5 linked regions of the Nitrosopumilus sp. b3 genome follow. Each later gene encodes a partner of the first gene's protein in a complex. Links are inferred from orthologs where the notes say so. Each region holds a gene or a part of one and is shown on either strand. Other genes may lie near its edges. The genes, in order: C6990_RS06990, C6990_RS08145, C6990_RS08105, C6990_RS08020 and C6990_RS08025.

Region 1 (4,049 bases):
TTTGGTGTAAAGAGTTTAGGATATTCTGGTGGTATCATGATAACTGCATCACACAACCCACCACAATACAATGGCATCAAGCCTGCTGCAAAAGATGGTGTAGAGATTTCCCGAGATGATGAATTAATAATTGAAGATATTTACCTTAAAAAAAACTGGATTACAAATCCTCCCAAATGGGGTACTACAGGAACAGAGGAGAGGACAATTGAGACCTACCTTAATGGAATTTTGGCTCATATTGATTCTAGTATTATAGAATCAAAAAAGTTTAGAGTTGTTTTAGATTTAGGAAATGGTGCACAGGCAGTATCTGCACCAGATTTTTGTAAAAAGTTACAGTGTGAAACTTTTTTGGTAAATCAAAATATTGATGGCAATTTCCCAGGACGAGGTTCAGAGCCAACACCTCAAAACCTCTCAGCACTTTCAAAGACAGTACTTGAAAATCATGCAGATGTTGGAATTGCTTTTGATGGTGATGGGGATAGAAGTATCTTTTGTGATGATAAAGGTAATATTTTAACTGGTGACAAGTCTGCACTTTTACTAACCCAACATATCTTATCGAATAACCCAAACTCTTTGGTTGTAACTTGTTTGAATTCAGGATCTAATATAGAAAAAATTTCTGAGAAGTTTAATTCCAAAGTTATCCGTACCAAAGTTGGAAGTGTTGAAGTGTCCCGAAAGATGGTTCCAACTAATGCTTTAATTGGATTTGAAGAAAATGGTGGATTCATGTATGGCAAGCATAACCAAGTAAGAGATGGTTGTATGACATTAGGATTAATGCTTGATCTTTTAGCAACTTCTGGAAAATCCCTTTCTGATGAGGTTTCTCTTTTACCTCCTTCCTTTACTACAAAGGACAAGGTATCATGCCCCCCTGAAAAAGTAGTAGAATTGATCTCTTCTCTTAAAGAAGCGTTCCCAAACTCAGATGTCACAGATGGAATCAAAATTTCAAATGATCCCAAAAACTGGGTAATGATTAGACCTAGTGGAACAGAACCAATAGTTAGAGTATATGCAGAAGCTGAAAATCAAGATAAACTAGACTCTTTGATGTCTGAATACCTCAAAAAAGTCAAGACAATCATTTCCCGATAACACTTTTAAAACCATTCCAACGTTTTGAGAGAATGGAGAATGAACCCTAAGGGTGACGAAGTATGGGAAAATCATATTATGTTAAATTTGAAACGCCAGAGGACCTCGTAAATCCAATCTTAGAGGCAGTTAGAGTAGCATCAACTAGCGGTAAAGTAAAGAAAGGAACTAACGAAGCCACAAAGGCAATCGAACGTGGTACTAGCAAACTAATTGTTATCGCTGAAGATGTAGAACCACCTGAGGTAGTAGCACATCTTCCAATTCTATGTGAGGAACAAGGTGCAGCATATGCATTTGTACCAAACAAACAAGAATTAGGTAAGTCTTTGGGTATTGATATCACTTCTGCCGCTGCAGCAATTTTGGATGCTGGTGATGCACAACACATCGTAGACCAAGTTGTATCATCAATTGCTAAAATTAAAGGCGGTAAGACTGAAGAATGAGTCAAAACGCTGAAGAAGTAGTTCAATCTGAAATTATTCAAATTGTTGGACGAACTGGCATTGCTGGTGAAGTTATTCAGGTTAGAGTGAAAGTTCTTACTGGTAAAGATAAAGGTAGAATACTTACAAGAAACGTCAAAGGATCTGTTAGAGTAGGAGAAATTCTAATGCTAAGAGAAACAGAGAGAGAAGCAAAGAAAATCAAATAGGTGATATGATATGAGTCTTTTAGTTAAACCATGTAATTTCTGTGACAGACCTGTCGCCAAAGGTTCTGGAACAATGCTTGCCAAAAATGATGGAACCGTTTTATGGTTTTGCTCTTCAAAATGCAAAAAGAATATGCTAGAATTAAAACGTGATCCAAGAAAATTAAAGTGGACAAAGAAATACGTCAAAGGCGGCATTAGAAAGAAGTAGCATTGACTGAACAATCTCTATTCATTGTAAAACCAGATGCAGTAGCTAGAAATCTAGTTGGTGAAGTAATATCAAGATTTGAAAAAAAAGGATTCAAACTAATAAAATTAAAGATGTTTACATTTTCTCAACAACAAGCAGAGAACTTTTACGGTGTGCATAAAGACAAACCATTCTTTGGTGAATTGACATCCTTTATCACATCAGGACCTGTAGTTGCAGCAATTATTGAAGGTAATAATGCAATTGCAACTACTAGAATAATGATTGGAGCTACAAAATCATTTGAAGCTGAACCTGGTTCCATAAGAGGAGATTATGGATTAGGATTTAGTGAAAACATTATTCACGCATCAGATTCACAAGAAAGTTTTGATCACGAATCGAGGGTAGCATTTGAGTGATCTGATTTGCAAATTCGTCAGCCCATAGTGGCAGTTCTTGGTCACGTAGACTCTGGAAAAACATCTCTTTTAGATAGAATTCGTGGAACTGGGGTTCAAGGTAGAGAAGCAGGAGGTATTACTCAACATATTGGTGCAAGCTTTCTTCCATCTGAGACAATCAAAGAAACATGTGGAATACTATACAAAAAACTTGAACAGGCAGAACACAAGGTACCTGGAATTTTAGTAATAGATACACCCGGACATGAAGTTTTTACAAATCTTCGTTCACGTGGGGGTTCAGCTGCTGATATTGCAATTTTAGTAGTTGATGTAAATCGTGGATTTCAACCGCAAACCAATGAAAGTCTGAAAATCTTGCAGAGCAGGAAAGTGCCTTTTGTAGTAGCTCTGAACAAATGTGATCAAATTTCTGGATGGAGAAAATCAGAAACAAAATTCATTTCCCAAGCAATCAAAGAACAAGACGCATCAATTCAGACTGATCTTGATCAAAAAATCTATGATGTTGTAGGTACCCTGTCAATTCTTGGATATCAATCAGAGGCATTTTATCGTGTTAAAGACTTTAAATCCGAAATTGCCATTGTTCCAATCTCTGCAAGATCTGGTGTTGGAATACCTGAACTTCTAAGTGTTTTAGTAGGATTGACTCAACAATATCTTCAGAAAAGGCTCAATCAGGAAGAAAAAGAACCACGTGGAATAGTTTTGGAAGTAAATGATGAAGTAGGATTGGGACAAACTGCCAACATCATTCTAATTGATGGATCAATAAAAAAAGAAAATAGCATTGTTGTAGCAAAAAGAGATTCTGTAATTGTTACAAAACCTAAGGCCATATTATTACCAAAACCTCTTGATGAAATGCGAGATCCTCGAGATAAATTCAAACCAGTACCACAAGTTGACGCAGCAGCTGGCCTAAAAATTGCATCTCCAGATCTTGAAGGTGTACTTCCTGGAAGTACTCTGTATGTTGCTAGAAATGATGCTGAGATTGAAAAATTTACTAAACTAATTGAGGCTGAAATGAAATCGGTCTTCATTGATACCGAAACAAATGGAATAATCCTCAAATGTGACACTATAGGTTCGCTTGAGGCAATTGTTGAGATGCTAAGACGATCACAAGTACCCGTGGCAAAAGCCGACATAGGCCCTGTGAATAGACGAGACATAATGGAAGCCAAAGCAATCAAAGAAAATGATAGACATCTTGGAATAATTTTGGCATTTAATGTAAAGATTTTACCTGATGCAAAAGAGGAATCTGAAGATAGCCATATCAAAATTTTTGAGGATCGAGTAATCTATAGCCTGATTGACAATTACAATGCATGGGTTGAAGAAGATACTGCAAACGAAGAAGATGCAATGTTTGCAGAATTAACCCCCATAGCAAAATTTAGTTTTCTTAAAGGAATGGTCTTTAGAAATAACAATCCTGCAGTATTTGGTGTTCGTGTAGATGTTGGAACTCTAAAACATAAAATCCCATTTATGAATATGTCTGGACGTAAAGTTGGAACAATTCACCAATTACAACTTGATAAAAAAACAGTATCTTCTGCAAAGGCAGGTGATGAAGTTGCATGTTCTGTTAACGATGTGACAATTGGAAGACAAATTTTTGAAGAAGAAGTTTTCTATACGTTTC
Region 2 (3,298 bases), 190 kb from region 1 along the record:
CAGAACCTGAACCAACACCAGAACCTGAACCAACACCAGAACCTGAACCAACACCAGAACCTGAACCAACACCAGAACCTGAACCAACACCAACTTCAGATGATCCATTTGATGGAATCAAAGATGATGATATTGCAACTTATTCGGACTTGTTTGATGTACCGCCACCTGAAAGAGACAGCGAAGCATTAAAGCTAGGAAACAAAATTCGTCAATGGATTAAAGACGGCAGGCCAAAACCAGATGAATCAAAAGATGACAAAGATAACCAAGATGACACCAAAGATAAACAAGACGATACTGACGATGATATGCAAAAACATGATAAAGAAGAAAAACCTAAAAAGAAACGAGGTATGTTTGGATTCTTTAAGAAATGAAAATCAAAACAAAAAATTTACTCACTTTAGCGGAACTATCCCCAAAGGAATTTTCATCACTAATTGATGAATCAATCAAACTAAAAAAACAACTCAAAAAAGGAATGTCCAAACCTGTTTTGAAAAATAAAACCCTGACAATGATATTCCAAAAGCCCTCTACTAGAACTCGTGTAAGTTTTGAAACAGGAATGTTTCAGCTAGGTGGACATGCAATTAATTTATCTGCAAATGACATGCAGCTCTCACGGGGAGAGTCAGTTGAGGATACTGCAAAGACCCTTTCGCGATACACTGATTGTATTATGGCCCGAGTCTATTCCCATGACTTGATTGAAAAATTATCAGAATACTCTAGTGTTCCTGTAATTAATGGACTCTCTGATTCATTTCATCCATGTCAAATTTTGGCAGACTTTATGACCATTAAAGAAAAAAAGAAAAAACTCAAAGGACTAAAGATTGCCTGGGTTGGGGATGGAAATAATGTATGCAACTCTATGATTTATGGTGCAGCACATTGTGGAATAGAGATGTCAATTGCAACTCCAAAAGAATTCCAACCAGAAAAAGGTGTAGTAAAGGATGCAAAGAAATCAACTAGTATTGAATTGACTGCTGATCCTTTTGTTGCAACTAAAAATGCAGATGTTATAGTTACTGATACATATTCTTCAATTCACAACAGTGATCCAAAAAGAATCAAAAAATTTCTTCCAAAATACCAAGTCAATCCAAAAATAATGCAGTCTGCAAAAACTGATGCGATCTTTTTGCATTGTCTTCCAGCAAAACGAGAACAAGAAGTAACAGCATCTGTAATTGATGGAAATCAATCTGTAATTTGGGATGAGGCAGAAAATCGTTTACATACTCAGAAAGCTTTACTTGCTGCCCTAATTCGCGCTTAACGTATATAAGAGCAGATTCAAACTCGGTTTCTATAGATGGCCTATTCGAAAATATTACGTAGACTTAGAGAGGAAAAGACCAATTACAAAAAACGTGGCACCATGTTGATGGGTAAACGCGATTTTATCACTGTAAATATTACTAATGAAAATACTCAAGTACAAATTCTAAAGCCTGGAATGGAAGGCGATAAAGTGGTTGCATCTGCACACTCTAGATATCTCCTTGAGAAAGGATGGAAGGGGTCTAGAAAAAGTGTACCTGCAGCATATCTTACTGGATATTTGGCAGGCAAGAAAGCACTTGGTCAAGGTGCCAAGGATGCAATTCTTTACACTGGCACAAGACGTTATACACAAAGAATGGCAGCAGCCCTCAAAGGAGTAATTGACGCTGGAGTAGAGGTACCAGCAAACGAAGAGACATTCCCACCAGAGGATAGAATCAATGGTGAACATCTTACAGTAAAAAATGAAGTATCAAAAATGAAATCTACAATCGACAGTGAGGTCAAATAGAAATGAGCCAAACTGCACAATCTAAAGGCAAACCAGGTCAAAGAGGACGAGGCCCACCAGTTTATGGTAGTGGTCCACCAGGTGGAGCCAAAGGAGGAGATCGTCCAAGAAGACCAAGAAGAGAGCCAGAAGAGGAAGTCTGGATTCCAAAAACAATCTTAGGTCAAAAAGTTGCATCAGGGGAAATTTCATCTTTAGAAGAAATTATAGAATCGGGATTAAGAATTCAAGAATCAGGAATCATCAAGAAACTATTGCCTGACTTGAAAAGTGAAGTTGTAGATGTTGGTATCATTCAAAAAATGACTTCAAACGGACAGTCGACTAGATTCAAAGCAATTGTTGCTGCTGGAAATGAAAACGGTTACTTGGGAATTGGCCAAGGTAAATCAAAACAGATGAGAATTGCAATTGAAAAGGCAACCAGTCAAGCTTTCCTTAATGTTAACCCAATCAAACTAGGATGTGGCAGTTGGGAATGCAGATGTGATCAAAAACATTCAGTCCCATTCAAGGTAAAGGGAAAAGGTGGAAGTGTTACAATTGAAATTATTCCTGCACCTAGAGGATTAGGACTTGTTGCAGGTGGTAAAATTAAACGATTATTGGAATTAGCTGGTCTCAAAGATGCATGGACTACTGCAAAGGGCTCCACACCTACGATGAACTCTACTTCTAAAGCAATTCTGGACTGTCTAAGACAGACATTTAGTCAAGGTTGATAGAAAATGGCAAATGCATATCTTGTTGTTAGAATTAAAGGCCAAGCCGATTGCCCCTACTGGGCAACACATACTATGACTTTGCTAAAATTAGATAAAAAATACCGTGCAACAATTTTGCCTGCCAAAGAAAACACTCTAGGTATGCTAAGAAAAGTACAGCACTATGTTTCCTGGATTGAACTAGATGCATCATTGGCAAAAGAACTAATTGATAAAAAAGCAAGAAAAGGTGGTTATCAAAAAATTACTCCTGAAGATCTCAAAGAACTAGGATTTTCAAGTTCTGATGAATTAGGAACTGCATTGGCAGAAGGAAAAGCTATACTATCTAAATTAAAACCACTAAAACCTTGGTTTGCCTTGGCACCACCAAAACTTGGATTCAAAAAAAGTACAAAGAGACTTTATGGAAACAAGGGAATACTTGGACAAAATAAAGAACTTGACACAATTGTTAGGAGAATGATTTGAGATGGCAACAAGATTGAGAAAAACTAGACGACTCAGAGGCGGAAGACACATGGGATGGGGACAAGTAGGTCAACACCGCGCAAGTGGTCACAAAGGTGGTCTTGGAGTTACCGGTATGCTAAAGCATCATTGGAGTTCTACTTTAAAATATGAGCCAGATCATTATGGTCATGAAGCACCTAAACGCCCTCACCCAAATATTACAAAAACATGGACTAGCATCAGAGATCTTGATGACTTGTTCTTAAAGCTCGGTAAAGAAGAAGGAGGAAAGAAGATCGTAGACCTTACA
Region 3 (4,273 bases), 190 kb from region 1 along the record:
ACACAGACTTTGGCTCTTTGATACCTCGCTCAGTTCCTGCAAGCTTGCTTGTGTAACCGGACATGAAATGAAACATTGCCCCCTCCTTTGTCAATCTAGAAACTGGTGGTAAAACACCCAGTGCATCAGCTGTCAAAAATACAATAACTCTGGGATTTCCCCCAACACTTGGAATCACAGCTCCTGGAATAAAGTCCAAAGGATATGCAACTCTGGTGTTTTCAGTTAATGTGTTATCATCATAATCAGGAACATTGTCTTTGAGTACTACGTTTTCTAAAACTGCACCGGGCTTGATAGCATTCCAAATTTCAGGTTCTGCTTCTTGACTTAGATTGATGCACTTTGCATAGCATCCACCTTCAAAGTTAAACGTTCCATTATCAGACCAACCGTGTTCATCATCACCAATTAATCTTCTATTAGGATCTGCCGAGAGAGTAGTCTTTCCAGTACCGGACAATCCAAAGAACAACGCAGTGTCACCTTTTTCTCCAATGTTTGCAGAGCAATGCATTGGGAAGATACCGCGGTCAGGCAACAAGTAATTCATCACACCAAACATTGACTTTTTCATTTCTCCTGCATACTCTGTTCCGCCAATCAAAACAATTTTTCTAGTCAAGTCAATTAGGATAAAGACATCAGTTCTTGTTCCATCAATTTCGGGATTTGCTTCAAAGTCGTTAATACATAAAATTGTAAATTCTGGTTCGTGATTTTCAAGTTCTTCTTTTGTTGGTCTGATGAATAGATTCCTTGAGAACATGCTTTGCCACACATGATCATTTATGACTCTAATTGGTAAACGGGTATTAGGGTCTGCCCCAACAAATCCATCAAAGACATAAAGCTCCTTGTTATCAACAAAGTTTTTCATTTTCTCTAAGAGTTTTTCAAATTTGCCAGTTGGGAACTGATGATTGATTTTGCCCCAATCAATAGTATCATGAGTTTTATCATCAAATACAATAAATCGGTCATCAGGTGAACGGCCCGTATATTTTCCAGTATTGACTGAAAGGGAGCCTGTGGAATTTACTACGCCCTCTTTTCTCTCAACTGCAATTGAGACCATCTCCTCAACACTGAGATTTCTATGTACTTTTGATGGATTGATTCCAAACTCCTTTAGCTGGGAAGAAAATTTGTCAGTTACTGAATTACCTACTACTTGGGTCAGAGGATTTGGCCTCCAAAAGTAATTTTATCAATCCCAGGCTGGTTCATGAGATATCGATCCGCCTAAAGTTTCCTTATTATCTTTTTCTTATAGGGAATTATCTTTTTGTCTAGGAACGTATTTATTCCAAAATTCAAGACTCAAATTGATGCCTATCAATAAGGACAAGATTGCAAAGAGACAGGAAGTAAAGGAACACAATCCAGACTTTGTAAGACCAGAAAGCTGGCGTTATGTTAGACTACAGACTAACTGGAGAAAACCAAAAGGTATCGATCATCATCAGAGAAAACAAAAGAGTAGAGGCCGTCCAGGACTTGTAAAAGTAGGATATGGAGGACCAAAAGAAGCAAGAGGATTGCACCCATCAGGATATACAGATAATTTAGTATTCAATTTATCAGACTTGGAAAAACTAGATCCAAAAAAAGACGGAGTTAGATTCGGACACAGTGTTGGAACTAGAAAGAGAAAGGAAATCATCGTAAAAGCAATTGAAAATAAATTTAAAATTTTTAATGCGAGAGTGAGTGCAAGTGGTAGTAAATCTTAACGCAAAGAAGAGACTCGCATCTAGAGTCACAGGAGTCGGAATTCACAGAATCAAATTCGATACTGATCATCTCGATGACATTGCAGATGCAATTACTAGAGAAAACATCCGTAGTCTTATCACTGCAAATACAATCAAGATAAAACCATTTGTCGGAACATCTAGAGGAAGAGCACAATTCAAAAAAGAACAGAGAAAGAAGAGAGGTACAACTCAAGGTTCAAAACAAGGAAGAAAAGGTGCAAGAGTTGGTAAAAAAGAAGTTTATGTTGCTAAAGTTCGTTCATTAAGAAGATTACTAAAGATTGCAAAGGACAGAAAGGACTTGACAAATCCGGAATTCTGGGAACTCTACAAAAAAGTAGGCGGTAATACTGTTAGAAATAAAGCACACCTCAGACTGCTCATGGATGAAATCAGAGAAAAGAGAAAAGACTAGAACAGATAAACTGTATTTTCTAAATTCATAATTTTACCATTTTTTATCTCAATACCTTCATCACTTAGCATCTTTGTTTTAATGTGCTCCCCATATGCATAGCCCCCAACTTTTCCTGTAGACATTACAACTCTATGACATGGAATAATTACAGGGTATGGGTTCTTGTTCATTATTCTTCCAACAACTCTCTGTCCATTTTTTAGTCCAACTGCTTTTGCCAGCTCACCATAAGTTGTGATTTGGCCTTTGGGAACCTGGAGTAATTTTTTGTAAATCTTTTGTTCGAGATTCAAAGTTTGATTACCTCAAGATCTGTTGATTCAAGTAAATCAAGTACTTTTTGTTTATCTGAACCCAAGCCTTTCCAGTCCAATAGTGCAGCAGTTGCCATTTTGTTTTGCGATAAAATATGGGAAAACAGTTCTGAATCAAGACTCTCAAGTGCATGCTTTGGAATGACAGTTCCAAGTGCATACTTTCCATCAAGGAGCTCATCTGTAAACTTTGAGGGATAGTGGGTACCACCAAAGCAGATAGCTACTGGGTTTTTAGGAATTGGATTAGACATCACATCATTTACCAATAATGCAACAGAATGGCAAAGAGATTCATCAGTCCACTGTTTTTCAGTTGTACCAATCTCTATGAAGATTGATGGTTTTTTCAATGCAGTAGGACCGTGGTGTGTGGCCTCTATGGTAATTTGAAAATCTGAAAACTTTAATTTGTTTTTCTTTAATTTTTTAAGATAAGCCTTTTGGAGATCAGGATGGGGAATTGCAACTTGTCTGTCATTTCCTCCAAACTTTGCCTCTGAGAAATTTCCCGTACTATGACATGTCAAAGCCAGCTGTCCGGACTCTGCTGCATGTTTTGAGAGAAACACAAATCCATCATAATCATATTTTTCTTCCAGCCAATCAGCTGAAATTGCAGGGGTGGGAATGATTAGCAAGTCATAATTTTTTCCACGAAAAACATCACCGTCTTTGGTCATCCTCTTTGAAAGAAATTTTGCCATATTGTGACCAGCTGGGTCATCTTGATACGCAATTAGTAGTTCCATGAGATAAGGAATATAAGGACACCATATTAATTTCCACCAATGAACCCTAGGCAGACTTTGAAGAATATGGCAAATACCATGAAAATGGCGAAAAAACCTGACAAAGATGAGTACCAGCAGCACCTTAGACTCGTATTATTGGGAATTGGAGGAGTCGGATTAGTTGGATTTACCATACAGTTTGTCTTTTCGGTAATTACATTTGGACGGTAAAATTGTCAGAGGAAATAAAATCACATTTGTTTGCAATCAGAACCACTGGGGGACAGGAAAAAGTGGTCATGAGATTATTAGAAGCAAAAGCTAACGCCAATCAAATTAACATTCAATCAGTATTACTAGTTGACAATCTCAAGGGATATGTCGTAATCGAGGCAATCAATCCTAGTGATGCATACATGGCAGTTGAAGGTGTAAGACACATTCGCGGTCAATTAAGAGGAGAATTAGAATTCAAAGATATCGAAGGATACCTAATCAAGAAATCAACAGTTTCACAATTAGCAGTAGATAATGTCGTAGAAATTACAGGAGGTCCATTCAAGGGAATGAAGGCAACAATCACAAGAATTGATGTTGACAAGGAAGAAGCAACTGTAGTTTTACTTGATGCATCATACCAATTGCCAGTAACAGTAGACGCAAACTACCTGAAACTCTCAAGTGAGGCTTAGGAAGGATTAAATTTTCATTTAGAGTTTGATTTAACATGGGAGAACAAAAAGTATCATCACTTGTAACAGGCGGAGCAGCATCAGCAGGTCCACCATTAGGTCCTGCACTGGGACCACTAGGCGTCAACATCATGGAAGTAATCAATTCAATCAATGAAAAAACCAAAGACTTTGAGGGAATGAAAGTTCCAGTTACAGTAGTTGTTGATTCTGAGACAAAAAAATATGAAATTGAAATTGGCATCCCTTCAGCTGCTGCACTAATCATGAAAGAGGCCGGAATCCAGAAAGGCTCCGGTGCATCTGGCACTGAATGGGCTGGAGATGTATCACTTGATTCTGTGATCAAAGTTGC
Region 4 (4,255 bases), 180 kb from region 1 along the record:
CGCAAATCCAAGTGCAGCCAGGAATTCCATTTTATGAGTTAATGTCTTATGTGCACATCAAATACCAAAGAAACTTTGAATCAATTTCAGAAGAAGAACTCGCAGAGCAGATTTCGTATTGGTTTTACACTAATTTGTTGTACAATCCACTTGGACAAACCGATTCAAAAACAAATGGAATAAAAAGTTTGGATGTTGTATTTGAGGAAGATGCAAAACTAAAAAAATGGTTTTTGATTTTTTTTAGAAGTGCAATAAAATATTATCAGCAGAGATATACTATTTTAAAAAAATCCGACACAAAATAAAATTCTACTTTTTTGATTCAATCAAACTGTTTAACTCATTTAGATCAAATGGCTTTGTTAGCAGTCCATACAATCCAGATTTTTTTGCTTTTGCAAATTCCTCATTATTTATGGTATATGCTGATGTGAATACTATTTTTGCATCAGGATTGTCTTTTTTTATTTTAAAAAACGCATCATAGCCATTCATTACTGGCATCTTCAAGTCCATTAGAACGATATCTGGGATTGATTCCTTGTATTTTTTGATGGCCTCCTCCCCGTTTTTAGCCGTAATTACGTCATAATTTTCATATTTTAGCATGTATTCTGTGGCCTCTAGGAACTGAATATCATCATCTACCAAAAGAATACGGGAATTTACCAATTTTTTCGCCTTTTTCCATTACTCGTTGATATTATTTGAATGGTCATTTTGGTAACTTTATTGAGAATTTTACAGGATTGGTATGCGCTGTTATCTCTCCCTTGTGTTGCTCTATGATGTTTTTACAGCTAGAAAGACCAAGACCTGTTCCTTCCAGTTTGGTTGTGTATAGGGTATCGAAGACACGTTTTAGATCTTTTGATGGGATGTTAGGGCCTGAATTCTCAAACTCTATTGTAACATGAGTTTCAGTTTCATCAATACTGATATTGATCTTTCCTTTTGCATCTCCAATTGATTGAATTGCATTTAGTATGATATTTACAAATACGATTAGTATTTTTTCGTGATCAATTTTTATGGTTGCATCCTTTTTTGGAGTGTCAATTGTAATGTTCTCAGGTACGGTCAGTGTATCAATTGCCTCTTGAATTATTTGATTTAATGAATATAATTTCAAAATTAGAGGGGTTGTTCTAACATAGTTTAGCACCTCCTCGATTTGGTGAGATATTCTTCTAACTGATAGATTGATTCTGTCAATCTCCCTTGAAATGATTCCATTACCGTCCTTGTTTTCTTTTTGAATTATTACTCCGGCATTTTTTATCGTACCTAATGGATTTCGTATATCATGTGCTATGTTTGATGATAATTGTCCAATCACTGTCAGTTTCTCTTTCTTGAAGCTTTGAGAGCGTTTTACTAGCAATGCTAAAAGCACAACTATTGTAGATAACAACAAAAAGATACTTTGAACCTGAGTAACGAAAATTATATCATCAATCTCTTTGTTAATTGATTGTGTTGGCGTAACTACTGCAAATAAAAACTCAATTTTGTCATTAATAATAACTGGAATCCCTGTACTTATTCTCTCCCCAATATCATCATCTAGAGAAAAAATTGCAGTAGACAGATTACCTTCCAAAATAAGCTGCATGTGTGTATTTAGTATTGGATCATTGTCATATTCAGGGTCATATCCTAACTGATTCTCTTCAAAATTTTCATTGTTTGGATAAATTAATCGCACATGATTTTCATCAGTTACTGTCAGAAATTGGGATTCTACATCGTAAATATTCCCATGTCTCTTGAAAAATTCACTTGATGCGAATGTAACTAGCAGTGTCCCTGTTTGCTCTTTTGTCTCCTCGCTGATTATTGGATATGTAATTGCAATTTCTGGCTCATCAAAGAGAAGGGTGTTGATGGATAAAATTTTAGGATCTGCGGGGAGACTGTTTTTTTCCAAATCAATTAGTTCTGATAATCCCTTTACTTTTGCGCCAACAAATGACTCGTGATTTTTGCTTGCTTGGGATAAAACTATGAACTCTTCATCAAGTGCAAGAATTTGAGCAGTAGGAGAAATAGAGTTTATTCGCAAAAATGTTTGTGCAATCAATTTACTTGATTCAGCTGTCCCCGTGTCTTTTTGCAATTCATTTGCTTTTGCCAAATTCTCCAATTCAAAAATTATCAACTCCATTTCTGAGGTGATATTTTTTGCAATTGATTTTGCAATGACTTCCTGAATCTCTATTTGATTTTCAGTAATTGATGTCTTGATGTTTTGCTCTTCTATGCTGTAAATCTGAATGGTGGCAATTACTAGTGATATGATCACTGCAAAAATTATTGCATACCATGCCCATTTTTTTTTATTCATGCTTTAGACCCCTTGATTGTTTTTATCAAAACTGATTCGTGTCTGAATTAAAAACTAAAACTAATTAGGTTTATGCTGGAGTGTAGTCTTTTGCCTTGCTGGCAACTGATCTTGCTTGTGCATCTGCTTTTTGCAAGATTTGCTCCTTTGTCTCATCTGTCATGAATCCTGACTCTACTGATAGTGAGCGGGCATATTGTGATGCTTTGCTGAGAATCTGTGAGATGTTTTCTGGGGTTATGTATGCCGCCTCTATTGATAGTGAAACTGCTTCTTGATGTGCTTGTCCAAATTCTGCTCTAATCTTCTCGACATCAATTACCATCTCGTCTGCTGCATACGTGCTGCCTTCTTCAAGTGCTGTGAATAATGAAATTCCTGCCTCTACTGGTTTGATGTCTAGTTTACCTAAAATTGATGCTAGTTTTTCATTGATGGCTTCTCCTTTGAGAACTGGTGTGCTGTCTTTTGCAATCCAAATTGTTCCTTGATCAATCTTTGTTGGAATTCCAGCTTCCTTGAATTCTGTTAGCATTGGACCTGGTGCAATTCCTGTGTTCTTTGCTGGTACCACAATATCGATACTTGCAATGTCGCCTCCTCTTGCTGCCATCATTACTTTGTTTTTAGCTAAAAGAACATTGAGCTTGAATGGTGACATGTTTGTAAATAAGAACATGCATTGACCTTCAAGCTGGTCTGCAATTTCTTTGATTCCTGGAATGTCAAGTGAATTGAGTGCTTTTTGTGCAACCTTGTCTTTGATTGCAACAAACTCTACTTCATCTTTGAGAACTTTTCTTAATGGTAAAATCTGTGTAGAACGAACTTTGTTTAATTTGATTACTGATACTACTTTGTATTTTTTTGGCAACTCTTGTAATTGCTGATACATCTGAGTTTTTCTTTTAGGATAGGTGGTTCTATTTTCATGCAAATTTCTTTCTAACCTCTTGTACTTGTTTTACTGGCTTTCCCATTGTAGTTTTAATCATAATTCTTTTCATATTCTTCTCACCGTTTGGCAATTTCTTCTCTATTGCATTAAGGACAGCATGTGCGTTAATTGCTAAATCTGCATCCTCCATAGTTTCATCTCCAATTTTACATGAAACAGATAGTGATGCTCTTGTTCTAACTTTAATCGATGATCTAAATCTTGACAAAAATGAATCAATTGGTGCATCAAAAGGAACTGGTGTTGGCATCTTTCCTCTAGGACCTAATAGTTGACCCAATGTTTTACCTACTGTTGGCATTACTTTGGTATCTGCCAAAAAGAAATCATATTTGTTAATGAATTTTCTGGACTCTCTTTTGTTTGTTCCAAATCTGTTTAATTCTTCGGTTCCAATTACAGAATCGGCCTTTGCCTCTTTTGCTTTCTGGCCCATCTCACCTGTTGCCATGACGCAAACAGTTGCTGGTGAACTGGTCTTTGGAAGCTGAACTACTTCATTTAATGCAAATCCTTTCTTCACATCAATATCTTTGAAATTTACAATTAGCTCAATTGACTGCGTAAACTTTTTCTTTTTTGTGGCAGCCTTTGCCTCTTTGATCATATCTACTAGCTGAGACTCTGTAATCATTACGAACATTTTCAAAAAAGCCTACTTAAAATCGTTTAGGGATTGAGGTTTATTGATATCGGAATTTTTAGAAAAATTACAGATTTTCAATTAAATCTTGTAAATCTAGCCAAATTATTTGTAAAAACCTACATATATTAAATCAGAAAATCTTTTTTCGAATACGTTGCATCGTTTTGACGACCTAGATATGAAATTGCTATTTGAATTGACCAAGGATGGATCAATTTCTGTACCTACATTATCTAAAAAACTCGGAATCAATGCCTCAGTGCTCTATAGCAGAATTAAGCGACTGATGAAGAAAAAACTA
Region 5 (4,313 bases), 180 kb from region 1 along the record:
TCTTTTTGCAATTCATTTGCTTTTGCCAAATTCTCCAATTCAAAAATTATCAACTCCATTTCTGAGGTGATATTTTTTGCAATTGATTTTGCAATGACTTCCTGAATCTCTATTTGATTTTCAGTAATTGATGTCTTGATGTTTTGCTCTTCTATGCTGTAAATCTGAATGGTGGCAATTACTAGTGATATGATCACTGCAAAAATTATTGCATACCATGCCCATTTTTTTTTATTCATGCTTTAGACCCCTTGATTGTTTTTATCAAAACTGATTCGTGTCTGAATTAAAAACTAAAACTAATTAGGTTTATGCTGGAGTGTAGTCTTTTGCCTTGCTGGCAACTGATCTTGCTTGTGCATCTGCTTTTTGCAAGATTTGCTCCTTTGTCTCATCTGTCATGAATCCTGACTCTACTGATAGTGAGCGGGCATATTGTGATGCTTTGCTGAGAATCTGTGAGATGTTTTCTGGGGTTATGTATGCCGCCTCTATTGATAGTGAAACTGCTTCTTGATGTGCTTGTCCAAATTCTGCTCTAATCTTCTCGACATCAATTACCATCTCGTCTGCTGCATACGTGCTGCCTTCTTCAAGTGCTGTGAATAATGAAATTCCTGCCTCTACTGGTTTGATGTCTAGTTTACCTAAAATTGATGCTAGTTTTTCATTGATGGCTTCTCCTTTGAGAACTGGTGTGCTGTCTTTTGCAATCCAAATTGTTCCTTGATCAATCTTTGTTGGAATTCCAGCTTCCTTGAATTCTGTTAGCATTGGACCTGGTGCAATTCCTGTGTTCTTTGCTGGTACCACAATATCGATACTTGCAATGTCGCCTCCTCTTGCTGCCATCATTACTTTGTTTTTAGCTAAAAGAACATTGAGCTTGAATGGTGACATGTTTGTAAATAAGAACATGCATTGACCTTCAAGCTGGTCTGCAATTTCTTTGATTCCTGGAATGTCAAGTGAATTGAGTGCTTTTTGTGCAACCTTGTCTTTGATTGCAACAAACTCTACTTCATCTTTGAGAACTTTTCTTAATGGTAAAATCTGTGTAGAACGAACTTTGTTTAATTTGATTACTGATACTACTTTGTATTTTTTTGGCAACTCTTGTAATTGCTGATACATCTGAGTTTTTCTTTTAGGATAGGTGGTTCTATTTTCATGCAAATTTCTTTCTAACCTCTTGTACTTGTTTTACTGGCTTTCCCATTGTAGTTTTAATCATAATTCTTTTCATATTCTTCTCACCGTTTGGCAATTTCTTCTCTATTGCATTAAGGACAGCATGTGCGTTAATTGCTAAATCTGCATCCTCCATAGTTTCATCTCCAATTTTACATGAAACAGATAGTGATGCTCTTGTTCTAACTTTAATCGATGATCTAAATCTTGACAAAAATGAATCAATTGGTGCATCAAAAGGAACTGGTGTTGGCATCTTTCCTCTAGGACCTAATAGTTGACCCAATGTTTTACCTACTGTTGGCATTACTTTGGTATCTGCCAAAAAGAAATCATATTTGTTAATGAATTTTCTGGACTCTCTTTTGTTTGTTCCAAATCTGTTTAATTCTTCGGTTCCAATTACAGAATCGGCCTTTGCCTCTTTTGCTTTCTGGCCCATCTCACCTGTTGCCATGACGCAAACAGTTGCTGGTGAACTGGTCTTTGGAAGCTGAACTACTTCATTTAATGCAAATCCTTTCTTCACATCAATATCTTTGAAATTTACAATTAGCTCAATTGACTGCGTAAACTTTTTCTTTTTTGTGGCAGCCTTTGCCTCTTTGATCATATCTACTAGCTGAGACTCTGTAATCATTACGAACATTTTCAAAAAAGCCTACTTAAAATCGTTTAGGGATTGAGGTTTATTGATATCGGAATTTTTAGAAAAATTACAGATTTTCAATTAAATCTTGTAAATCTAGCCAAATTATTTGTAAAAACCTACATATATTAAATCAGAAAATCTTTTTTCGAATACGTTGCATCGTTTTGACGACCTAGATATGAAATTGCTATTTGAATTGACCAAGGATGGATCAATTTCTGTACCTACATTATCTAAAAAACTCGGAATCAATGCCTCAGTGCTCTATAGCAGAATTAAGCGACTGATGAAGAAAAAACTAATCAAAAAATTCACAGTAGAGATAGATGATTCTCTTTTGGGAATCGGTGTAAAGGCATCAGTTGGAATTAATCGAGATCCAAAACTCAAAGACGATATACACAAAACATTCATGAATATCCCTGAAGTCGTATCTATCTCAGAAGTCACTGGCAGATTCGATATCATCATCAAAGTTTATGCAAAAAATCTTGAGGCTCTTCATAGTATCGTTATTGAAAAGATAGGTAAAGTTCCAGGCGTTCAAAACTCTGAAACCTTTGTGGAACTACAAAAAACCGACAAGGATCCGGTATATCTTACTGAAACAGTTTAGCTTTTTATTTTCTAGATACTAATTAAAAAAATTCATCTTTAGTTCCAAAAAGGCATACCGCAATTCAATAATCAATCCCATATAATACTCGACTCAAAAGATTGCATGTCGACCATATTGATTCACAAGCAATCTGAAACAAATCAGATTCAGACTATGAAAATAAAACACACCAAAGTACCTGCAGTTGAGAATGCCAAAAAATTCTGCTGTGAAGATGTTGCAGGCCTATCTTGGATTCTGCTGGATGAGGAGGATTACTAAATGGAAATAAAGCAAATGTGTCTGTATGATGAAATCTGTAAAAATATGTGTGAAATACCTGGAATTAATTTTGCAGTGATGATTAATAATCGTGGACGAAAGGTTTCTGAATGCAAATCGCAGACATTTCCTTTGGAGACAGATGCAAAAAAACTAGAGATGCTCTTTATGGAGACTACCCTTGACATGTCAATGAGAAAAGAATTTGACAATTCATTTGGGAAGATATCTGCTATTGTTTCATTTAGGGAAAACACTACAATGATTACAATTCCATCTGGAGATGATCTAATGCTATTATCCGTACAGCCTGAATTTAACCCCTATCCGATAATTCAAACTGCATACAGGTTTCTTGCAACTAAAGACACATCACCATTAAAAATTCTACAGGTGGCATAACTGCCTTATAGTTTGAGGTGTAGCGTTGCCTGATGAGTCATGCAGGAAATGTGGGGGATTGCTCTTTGAATATTCCTTGTGCGGTAAATGCAAAGCTCCTACACGATTTATCTGTAGAATTTGTGGAATGCTCACCGATGAACGCTTTCATGTATCTGTCTGCTTTAAGGTAACAGAGCATGATAAGAAGATAACTTCATTTCAATTCCCTGAAACATGTCCAAACCCAATAAGCAATTAGTTTGGATTTTTATTTTAAATTTCATAATTGCTGTCATTTAACAAAACATGATTTCTTGAATAATCCACATCAATTGCAATAATTACTGGCTTGTCTTTGATTTGTTTTGCCTCCTCCATAGTCTTTGAAAATTCTTTTGTTGATTTTACTACAAACCCTACTGCTCCAAAGCTCTCAGCCAATTTGATAAAATCAGGATTGGTAAACTTTGTAAAGACACTTTTGCCAAATTCGTTTTTTTGCTTCATTGAAATCATTCCCAAGTCCAGATCACACCAGACTACTGTAATGAATCCCAATTTTAGACGGACTGCCGTCTCAAGTTCTTGAATGTTCATTAAAAATCCCGCATCCCCACACATAGCTACTATGTTTTTCTCAGGATAGACAATCTTTGCTGCAATTGCACCTGGAAATGCAAATCCCATTGAGCAAAATCCGTTTGGGATGATGCATGTATTTGGTTGATATGTTTTGTAAATTTTAGAAATCCAAAGCTTGTGGGCACCAACGTCTGATAGTACGATATCATCTTCGCCCAAAGCATTTCGAACATCAATTACTAATTTTTCAGGCTTTATTGGAAATGACTCATCATCATTAAATGAATCTCGTCTTTCATCTACTTCTTTCATAATTTTTTTAAATAATTCTGGAATCTCTTTAATTGGAAATACGTCTAATTCTGGATGTGTTTTTTTCTGCTGTTCTAATTCGTCGAGAATTGCATCAATTGCATATTCGATATCTGAAACTATTTCCACTTCTGGTCTGTAATAGGTGTAGACTTCAGATGGTGTGAAATCAATGTGGATTATTTTTTTATCTAATTTTTTATTCCAATTTTTAGGACTGTATTCTACCAGATCAACTCCTACCGCAATTACAACATCAGCTGATTCTATTGCAAGCAAAGCATGATCTGCATCTTTGATGCCTATTGTATG

What was found.
Region 2: C6990_RS06990 (region 1) and C6990_RS08145 share a complex: the UniProt entries of both Methanocaldococcus jannaschii proteins name them as parts of the 50S ribosomal subunit. The link is inferred for Nitrosopumilus sp. b3 from one-to-one orthologs.
Region 3: C6990_RS06990 (region 1) and C6990_RS08105 share a complex: the UniProt entries of both Methanocaldococcus jannaschii proteins name them as parts of the 50S ribosomal subunit. The link is inferred for Nitrosopumilus sp. b3 from one-to-one orthologs.
Region 4: C6990_RS06990 (region 1) and C6990_RS08020 share a complex: the UniProt entries of both Methanocaldococcus jannaschii proteins name them as parts of the 50S ribosomal subunit. The link is inferred for Nitrosopumilus sp. b3 from one-to-one orthologs.
Region 5: C6990_RS06990 (region 1) and C6990_RS08025 share a complex: the UniProt entries of both Methanocaldococcus jannaschii proteins name them as parts of the 50S ribosomal subunit. The link is inferred for Nitrosopumilus sp. b3 from one-to-one orthologs.

Annotation. Positions count from the first base shown.
Region 1 is NZ_MU078696.1:151,954-156,002, forward strand. Bases 687-3,381 are described here. They hold C6990_RS06990 (50S ribosomal protein L24e), read left to right. Parts: upstream 687-1,781; coding sequence 1,782-1,982; downstream 1,983-3,381. Other genes in these bases: glmM (phosphoglucosamine mutase), read left to right, coding at 687-1,113; rpl7ae (50S ribosomal protein L7Ae), read left to right, coding at 1,176-1,562; C6990_RS06985 (30S ribosomal protein S28e), read left to right, coding at 1,559-1,771; ndk (nucleoside-diphosphate kinase), read left to right, coding at 1,985-2,386; infB (translation initiation factor IF-2), read left to right, coding at 2,393-3,381. Also shown: more of glmM, read left to right, coding at 1-686; more of infB, read left to right, coding at 3,382-4,049. UniProt on the Methanocaldococcus jannaschii protein: Binds to the 23S rRNA.
Region 2 is NZ_MU078696.1:347,379-350,676, forward strand. The notes cover bases 212-3,068. They hold C6990_RS08145 (50S ribosomal protein L18), read left to right. Parts: upstream 212-1,327; coding sequence 1,328-1,810; downstream 1,811-3,068. Other genes in these bases: argF (ornithine carbamoyltransferase), read left to right, coding at 377-1,291; C6990_RS08150 (30S ribosomal protein S5), read left to right, coding at 1,813-2,532; C6990_RS08155 (50S ribosomal protein L30), read left to right, coding at 2,539-3,006; C6990_RS08160 (uL15 family ribosomal protein), read left to right, coding at 3,008-3,068. Also shown: more of C6990_RS08160, read left to right, coding at 3,069-3,298. UniProt on the Methanocaldococcus jannaschii protein: This is one of the proteins that bind and probably mediate the attachment of the 5S RNA into the large ribosomal subunit, where it forms part of the central protuberance.
Region 3 is NZ_MU078696.1:338,394-342,666, reverse strand. What follows is about bases 529-3,447. They hold C6990_RS08105 (50S ribosomal protein L19e), read left to right. Parts: upstream 529-1,719; coding sequence 1,720-2,175; downstream 2,176-3,447. Other genes in these bases: C6990_RS08090 (protein translocase SEC61 complex subunit gamma), read left to right, coding at 3,284-3,447; C6990_RS08095 (D-aminoacyl-tRNA deacylase), read right to left, coding at 2,468-3,244; C6990_RS08100 (MGMT family protein), read right to left, coding at 2,172-2,471; C6990_RS08110 (50S ribosomal protein L32e), read left to right, coding at 1,332-1,736; pckA (phosphoenolpyruvate carboxykinase (ATP)), read right to left, coding at 529-1,183. Also shown: more of pckA, read right to left, coding at 1-528; more of C6990_RS08090, read left to right, coding at 3,448-3,457; C6990_RS08085 (transcription elongation factor Spt5), read left to right, coding at 3,460-3,918; C6990_RS08080 (50S ribosomal protein L11), read left to right, coding at 3,954-4,273. UniProt on the Methanocaldococcus jannaschii protein: Binds to the 23S rRNA.
Region 4 is NZ_MU078696.1:326,993-331,247, forward strand. Bases 1,355-4,255 are described here. They hold C6990_RS08020 (50S ribosomal protein L10), read right to left. Parts: upstream 3,288-4,255; coding sequence 2,421-3,287; downstream 1,355-2,420. Other genes in these bases: C6990_RS08015 (sensor histidine kinase), read right to left, coding at 1,355-2,350; C6990_RS08025 (50S ribosomal protein L1), read right to left, coding at 3,280-3,942; C6990_RS08030 (Lrp/AsnC family transcriptional regulator), read left to right, coding at 4,133-4,255. Also shown: C6990_RS08005 (hypothetical protein), read left to right, coding at 1-308; C6990_RS08010 (response regulator), read right to left, coding at 313-675; more of C6990_RS08015, read right to left, coding at 719-1,354. UniProt on the Methanocaldococcus jannaschii protein: Forms part of the ribosomal stalk, playing a central role in the interaction of the ribosome with GTP-bound translation factors.
Region 5 is NZ_MU078696.1:329,104-333,416, forward strand. The notes cover bases 1-2,959. They hold C6990_RS08025 (50S ribosomal protein L1), read right to left. Parts: upstream 1,832-2,959; coding sequence 1,169-1,831; downstream 1-1,168. Other genes in these bases: C6990_RS08015 (sensor histidine kinase), read right to left, coding at 1-239; C6990_RS08020 (50S ribosomal protein L10), read right to left, coding at 310-1,176; C6990_RS08030 (Lrp/AsnC family transcriptional regulator), read left to right, coding at 2,022-2,459; C6990_RS08035 (hypothetical protein), read left to right, coding at 2,565-2,723; C6990_RS08040 (hypothetical protein), read left to right, coding at 2,724-2,959. Outside these bases: more of C6990_RS08040, read left to right, coding at 2,960-3,125; C6990_RS08045 (acetolactate synthase large subunit), read right to left, coding at 3,381-4,313. UniProt on the Methanocaldococcus jannaschii protein: Probably involved in E site tRNA release. Binds directly to 23S rRNA. Protein L1 is also a translational repressor protein, it controls the translation of its operon by binding to its mRNA.